Regions from separate parts of the Nonomuraea sp. NPDC052265 genome, predicted to be linked through region 1. Evidence: riboswitches for the same ligand, from Rfam matches in the RefSeq annotation. Region 1 holds a riboswitch; the other holds the start of a gene.
What was found. A riboswitch is a leader RNA that binds a small molecule or an ion and turns the genes downstream of it on or off. The one in region 1 is predicted to bind S-adenosylmethionine.

Region 1 (3,400 bases):
CCTCGTGGGTGACCGTGCGGGCCGCGCGGTCCACCCGCGCGCCCAGCAGCGCCTCGCAGCAGTCCATGAACGCCGCCGCCCACCGCGCGGTGAGGAAGCCCGCGTGGTCGGCCCCCAGGATGCCGTCCAGGACCTCTCTGGTCACCGCGTCGGGCAGCAGGGAGAAGTACTCCGGGGGCGCCCACGGCGTGTGGCTGAAATGGGCGATGCGCAGGTCGGGGCGCTCGGCGCGGAGCATCGCCGGGGTGAGCGTCAGATGGTAGTCCTGGACCATCACGCGCGCGCCGTGCCCGGCCTCCTCGGCCAGCGCCAGCGCGAACGCGCCGTTGTAGTCGCGGTAGGACTCCCACTCGCGCCGGAACTTGGTGCCGAAGCTGGGGGAGTTGGGGATGTCGTACAGCAGGTGGTTGACGAACCACAGGGTCGAGTTGGCCACGGCGTTGTAGGCGCGGTGGAAGGTGGCCGCGGGGATGTCCAGCATCCGCAACGCGCCCGTGTCGTAGCCCGTCCGGTCGAGCCGGCCCCCCGGAGCCAGGCGTACGGCGCTGCGGTCGCCGTCGGACAGCGCGGCGCACACCCACAGCACGCCGTGCTCCTTGGCCACCCCCGACAGGCCCGAGACCAGGCCCCCACCACCGCGTTTCATGGTCAGCTCACCGTCGTCGTCGACGGTGAAGGAGACCGGCCCGCGGTTGGACGCCACGAGAACGCTGTTCATTTGGGCTCCCTTCGCCCATAGGATCCCAGCTATGGCGCTAGATGAGCTAACCGAGGAACTCGCCCGCTCGGCCGCGGCCGGAGACCATCGCGCGCTCGGCGAGCTCCTGGCCAGGATCGAGCCTGACGTGATGCGCCACTGCGCCCGGATCCTGCCCTATCACCAGGACGCGGAAGAAGCCTCGCAGGACACGCTGCTGGCCGTGGCGCGCAACATCGGGCGGTTCGAGGGGCGGGCCAGGTTCAGCACCTGGCTGCACATCGTGACCGCCAACTGCGCGCGCACCACGTACCGGTCGCTGAAGCGCAGGGCCGCCGAGCAGACGTCGGAGGAGCTGCCGATGCAGAAGCCGGACGCGCGGCGGGTCAGCGTGATCGCCGGCTCGCGGCTCGACCTGCTCGACGCGATGGAGGCGCTGGAGGCCGACAAGCCCGACCTGGCCCAGGCGCTGGTGCTGCGCGACATCGTCCAGCTCGACTACAACGAGGTGGCCGAGCAGCTCAACATCCCGCTCGGCACGGCCAAGTCCCGCATCCACCAGGCCCGCAAGTACGTGCAGGGGGTCCTCGGGGAGGACTATCGGTGAGACGTGCCCTCTCGCATCGTGAGACAGGTGGTTGTTTCCACCACTTGAGAAGGTAGAGTCCTTTTCGAACAACTGAATATTGCTCATCCAGAGGGGTGGAGGGACCGGCCCTGCGAAGCCCCGGCAACCCTCCCGGCTTGTGCTCGCGACCTGGCGAGGCCGACCGGGACAAGGTGCCAATTCCGGTTCGCGGTCAAGGTGGCCGCGGGCGAAGATGAGGGAAGGCCTCGCTTCATGTCGCTCGACTTTGGTCCTGCCGTCGCTCTGTCCTGCCGCGAGTGCGGCACGCGCTACCCCCTGGGCCCCAGCTTCGCCTGTCTGGAGTGTTTCGGGCCGCTCGAAGCGGCCTACTCCTTCGGCCAGGTGACCCGCGCGGACATCGAGTCCGGCCCCGCCAACATCTGGCGCTACCGCTCCCTGCTCCCGGTCCCCGCCGACGTGGCGAGCAAGCCCAACATGAACCCGGGCTGGACGAAGCTGGTCAAGGCCGGCAACCTCGGCAAGGCGCTCGGCATCCGGTCCCTGTTCGTGAAGGACGACTCGGGCAACCCCACCCACTCCTTCAAGGACCGCGTGGTCGCCATCGCCGTCGAGGCGGCCAGGAACTTCGGTTTCCACACGCTCTCCTGCTCCTCCACGGGCAACCTCGCCGGCGCGGTCACCGCCGCCGCCGCGCGGGCCGGCCTCGACGCGTGCGTGTTCATCCCGGCCGACCTCGAAGCGGCCAAGATCGCCATGGCCCGCGTGTTCGGCGGCCGGCTGATCGGGATCGACGGCACCTACGACGAGGTCAACCGGTTCTGTTCCGAGCTGATCGGTGACCCGCTGGGCGAGAGGTGGGGGTTCGTCAACGTCAACCTGCGGCCGTACTACGCCGAGGGGTCCAAGACGCTCGCGTACGAGATCGCCGAGCAGCTCGGCTGGCGGTTGCCGGAGCAGATCGTCATCCCCATCGCCTCGGGCTCCCAGCTCACGAAGATCGACAAGGGGTTCAAGGAGCTGATCGCGCTCGGGCTGGTCGAGGACACGCCGTACAAGGTGTTCGGGGCGCAGGCGGCCGGGTGCTCGCCGGTCTCGACGGCGTACAAGGCGGGGCACGACGTGGTCCAGCCGGTCAAGCCGGACACGATCGCCAAGTCGCTGGCCATCGGCAACCCCGCCGACGGGCCGTACGTGCTGGACATCGCCCGGCGTACCGGCGGGGGCGTCGAGGACGTCACCGACCCGGAGATCGTCGCCGCGATCAGGCTCCTGGCCTCCACCGAGGGCATCTTCGCCGAGACCGCGGGCGGCGTCACGGTGGGCGTGCTGAAGAAGCTCGTCGAGACGGGCAGGCTCGACCCCGAGGCCGAGACCGTGGTCCTCAACACCGGCGACGGCCTCAAGACGCTCGACGCGATCAGCGACGACGCGCGGCCCACCGCCGTGATCCGGCCCTCGCTCGACGCGTTCCGCGCGACTGTCTGACAATCCAGGAAAGGCAACAAAAACCATGAGCGTTTCTGTGCGGATTCCCACCATTCTGCGCACTTACACCGGGGGTAACGCCGAGGTGAGTGGCGAAGGGGCGACTCTTCGTGACGTTCTCGCCAAGCTCGACTCCGACTACCCGGGGATCGGCGCGAGAATTCTGGATGAATCGGGCAAGATTCGTCGTTTTGTCAACGTATACGTTGGTGAAGAGGATGTCCGTTTCGCCGAGGGGTTGGACACTCCCGCCCCTGAAGGCACTCAGATCTCCATCATCCCTGCCGTCGCGGGCGGCTGACCGCCGGACCTCCGACTCTTGAAGGCGCCCCTTGTGGGCGCCTTCTTGTTTTGGAACCCAATTCAACCTCGAACGACTCAGCCTTCGAGGAAATTAGCGGTTTGTCGGTTGACTCTGTTGCCAAACCCCGTGCCACAGGTATGGTCGAGGGCGATCGTCTGGCTGATTTTCCCAAAAGTCATGCGATTACAGGTCTCGCGGAGGAATGGGCGAGATCTGCGAGGCCCAGTAAGAGGAGTCGGAAGTGGCGCAGGGCACCGTCAAGTGGTTCAACGCGGACAAGGGCTACGGCTTCATCGCGGTAGACGGTGGTAAGGATGTATTCGTC
Region 2 (3,400 bases), on a different contig from region 1:
GCTCCGCGCGCAGCTCGATCGTCCCGACCCGGTCCAGCAGCGCGGTGAACGACTCCGTCAGCTCGATCCTGGCCAGCGGCGCGCCCAGGCAGAAGTGGATGCCCGCGCCGAAGGAGATGTGCGGGTTGTCCGGGCGGCCCAGGTCGAGCCGGTCCGGGTCCTCGAACACCTCGGGGTCCCTGTTGGCCGAGCCGAACAGGCAGGCTACCTCCGAGCCGCGCGGGATCCGCACGCCGTGGACCTCGATGTCCTCCAGCACCCAGCGCTCGAAGAGCTGGAGCGGGGTGTCGTAGCGCAGCAGCTCCTCGATGGCGGTCGGCAGCAGCGAACGGTCGGCGCGCAGCCGGGCCAGCTCGCCGGGGTTCTTCAGCAGGGCCCGCCAGCCGTTGCCGGTGACGTTGACCGTGGCCTCGTGGCCCGCGTTGAGCAGCAGGACGCAGGTGCCGGCCAGCTCGTCGAGGGTCAGCTCGGGGATCGCGGCCAGGGCGCTGACCAGGTCCTCGCCGGGGTTGGCCACCCGCTCGCGGGCCAGGTCCTTCAGGTAGGCCTCGAACTCCTCGGCCGCGCGCACCGCCTGGTGCTGGGTCTCCGGGCTGGGGTTGAGCTCGTACATGCCGCACATGTCGGCCGACCACGGGCGCAGCAGGTGGCGGTCCTGATCGGGGACGCCGAGCATCTCGGCGATGACCGTGACCGGCAGGGGCTCGGCGACCTCGGCGATCAGGTCGCCGCCGCCCTTCTCGACGTACGCGTCGATCAGGCCCTCGGCGATGGCCCGGACCCGCGGGCGCAGCGACTCGACCATGCGCGGCGTGAACGCCTTGGAGACCAGCCGGCGCAGCCTCGTGTGATCCGGCGGCTCGACCTCCAGCATGCCGTTCCTGCTGACCCGCCAGAAGGCTTCCTGGAACTCCGGCGCGGGCTGCCGGCCGAACTCCTCGTGCGTGGCGACGTGGGTGTAGTCGCGGCCAAGCCGGCGGTCTCTGAGCAGCGCGTTCACGTCCGCGTGCCGGGAGATCAGCCACTGGTCGGACGGCTCGAAGTAGCGTACGGGCGCCTCGCGCCTCAGCTCGTCGTACGCCGGATAGGGGTCGACGACGAAATCCGGATTCCAGGGATCAAAGCGCACTATTTCATCTTATGAGACGGGCTGACCTGCCGGGCTTGCGAATCAGGCCCGGGTGTCGGTTATAGTGCCGTCGTAGGTCATGAGTGCCAGCGACAAGCCCCGGCTAGCTGGCCGGCAACCCTCGCGTCCGCGGCGGGGTGCCCCGGGTGAAGACCTGGTCCGTCACGAGGTGTGGCGGGCAAGCGCGGGCTCCGTGGCTGCTTCCAGGGGTCCGACCGACCCCGTGAGGAGCTGTGCCATGTCCACTCTGACGATCTTCAACTCCGGTCCCGCCCAGGCCGCCGAGGCCCCCGCCGCCCCCGCCACCGGACGGCAGATCCCCGCCGTGCTCGGCGCCGACCTGGAGGTGCCGGTCAAGGGCGGCCGGCTGGTCGGCTACGCCAACCTCGACTACGCGGCCAGCGCCCCCTGTCTTGAGCCGGTCAGCGCCGCCGTCGCCGCCGCGCTCCCGGCCTACTCCAGCGTCCACCGCGGCGCGGGCTACGCCTCCCAGCTCACCACCGCCCGGTACGAGCAGGCCCGCCACACGGTCAGGGCCTTCGTCGGCGCCCGTCCCGACGACGCCGTCATCTTCACCCGCAACACCACCGACGCCACCAACCTGCTGGCCCGCTGCCTGCCCGAGGACGCGACCGTCGTCGTCTTCGACTCCGAGCACCACGCCTCGCTGCTGCCCTGGGCGCGGTCCGTACGCCTGGCGCCGCCCGCCTTCCCCGGCGAGGCCGTCCGCGCCGCCGACGAGGCGCTGGCCCAGATCGAGGGCCCCAAGCTGCTCGTGGTCACCGCCGCCTCCAACGTCACCGGCGAGCTGTGGCCCGTCGCCTCCCTGGCCCACATCGCCCACCGGCACGGCGCCCGGATCCTGGTGGACGCCGCCCAGCTCGTCCCGCACCGCAGGCTCAACCTGACCGCGCTCGACCTGGACTACGTGGCGTTCTCCGGCCACAAGCTGTACGCGCCCTTCGGCGCCGGCGTGCTGGTCGGACGTCGTGACTGGCTGGCCGAGGGCGAGCCGTACCTGAAGGGCGGCGGCGCGGTGCGCTCGGTGGGCGAGACCACCGAGTGGCACGACGACCCCGAGCCCCGCCACGAGGCCGGCACCCCGAACGTGCTCGGCGCCATCGCCCTGGCCGCCGCCTGCGACGCGCTCACCGCCACAGGGTGGACGGAGCTGGTGCGCGAGGAGGAGCGCCTGATCACCCGGCTGCGTACCGGTCTGGCCTCGATCGGGGGGGTGCGCGAGCTGTCGCTGTGGGGCGAGGACCACCCGCGGGTGGGGATCGTGTCGTTCGTCGTGGACGGCTACTCGGCCCGGGAGGTGGCCGAGGCGCTGTCCGGCGAGTACGGCATCGGCGTGCGTGACGGGAAGTTCTGCGCGCACCCGTTCGTCCGGCACCTGCTGGGCAGCTCGGACGGCGGCTGCGAGGACGGGACCGCCTCGGCGGTGCGGGCCTCCATCGGCATCGGCAGCACGCAGGAGCACGTCGACCGCCTGATCGAGGCCCTGCGCGACCTGGTCAGCCGCTGAGCTCAGCGGTTGGGCGGCTTCTGCTGGGTCGGCTCGTCGGACACCAGGGCGTCGATGTCCCTCATGTCCTCGTCGTTGAGGTGCCCGGGGCGTGGCGCGTTGGGCTGCCTCGGCACGTTGGGCTGCTCGACCTCGCCCTCGGGCCGCACCGGCGTCGTCGGACCGCCTTCGGGCCTGACCTGCGCCGTCGGACCGCCTTCGGGCCTGACCTGCGTCTCGGGCCCCTCGGTGACGACCGTCGTCGGCTCGGCACGCCGGGCCGGCCGGTGCGCGGCGAGGTCGTCCTCGGCGATCCGGCGCTCCCTGCGGCGGAGGAACATCGAGTGGAAGATGCCGTCAAGGCCGATGCGGCCGCCGCCCAGCGCGGCCAGCAGCAACGAGAGCGCGCCGAGCGCGGCCGGCAGCTCCCATCCCCCGTTCTGCGACAACACCCCATGTCCCGCGTGGACGAAGACGATCGCGCCGATCATGTCGATGAGCAGCAGCAACGCCACCGGCCGTACCAGCAGGCCGAGGATCAACAGGGCGCCGCCGACCAGCTCCACAATGGCGGCGAATCCAGCGGACAACTCGGGCATGGGCACGCCCATCTCGCGGAACTGCCCCGCCGCGGCGCCGAGCCCGCCCTGCCACTTCTGCCAGCCGTGCGCCACGAAGATCACGCCGAGTACCACCCGGGAGATCAGGGCCGCCACATCAAACAGAACTCTTCTCACAGTGTTTTCTCCCCCCGTTCCCGGTAT

Region 2: it holds a riboswitch for S-adenosylmethionine, as region 1 does, so the genes downstream of both, ACIHAD_RS36175 (aminotransferase class V-fold PLP-dependent enzyme) here and thrC (threonine synthase) in region 1, are expected to answer to the same signal.

What each region holds. Positions count from the first base shown of each region.
Region 1 is NZ_JBIUBJ010000042.1:588-3,987, reverse strand. It holds gene ACIHAD_RS47480 (trehalose-6-phosphate synthase) at 1-718, opposite strand, end outside; gene ACIHAD_RS47475 (RNA polymerase sigma factor) at 750-1,304, shown strand; SAM riboswitch class I at 1,385-1,525, shown strand; gene thrC (threonine synthase) at 1,539-2,771, shown strand; gene ACIHAD_RS47465 (MoaD/ThiS family protein) at 2,797-3,072, shown strand; gene ACIHAD_RS47460 (cold-shock protein) at 3,317-3,400, shown strand, end outside.
Region 2 is NZ_JBIUBJ010000017.1:34,584-37,983, reverse strand. It holds gene ACIHAD_RS36180 (cytochrome P450) at 1-1,129, opposite strand, end outside; SAM riboswitch class IV at 1,205-1,320, shown strand; gene ACIHAD_RS36175 (aminotransferase class V-fold PLP-dependent enzyme) at 1,368-2,657, shown strand; gene ACIHAD_RS36170 (DoxX family membrane protein) at 2,660-3,373, opposite strand.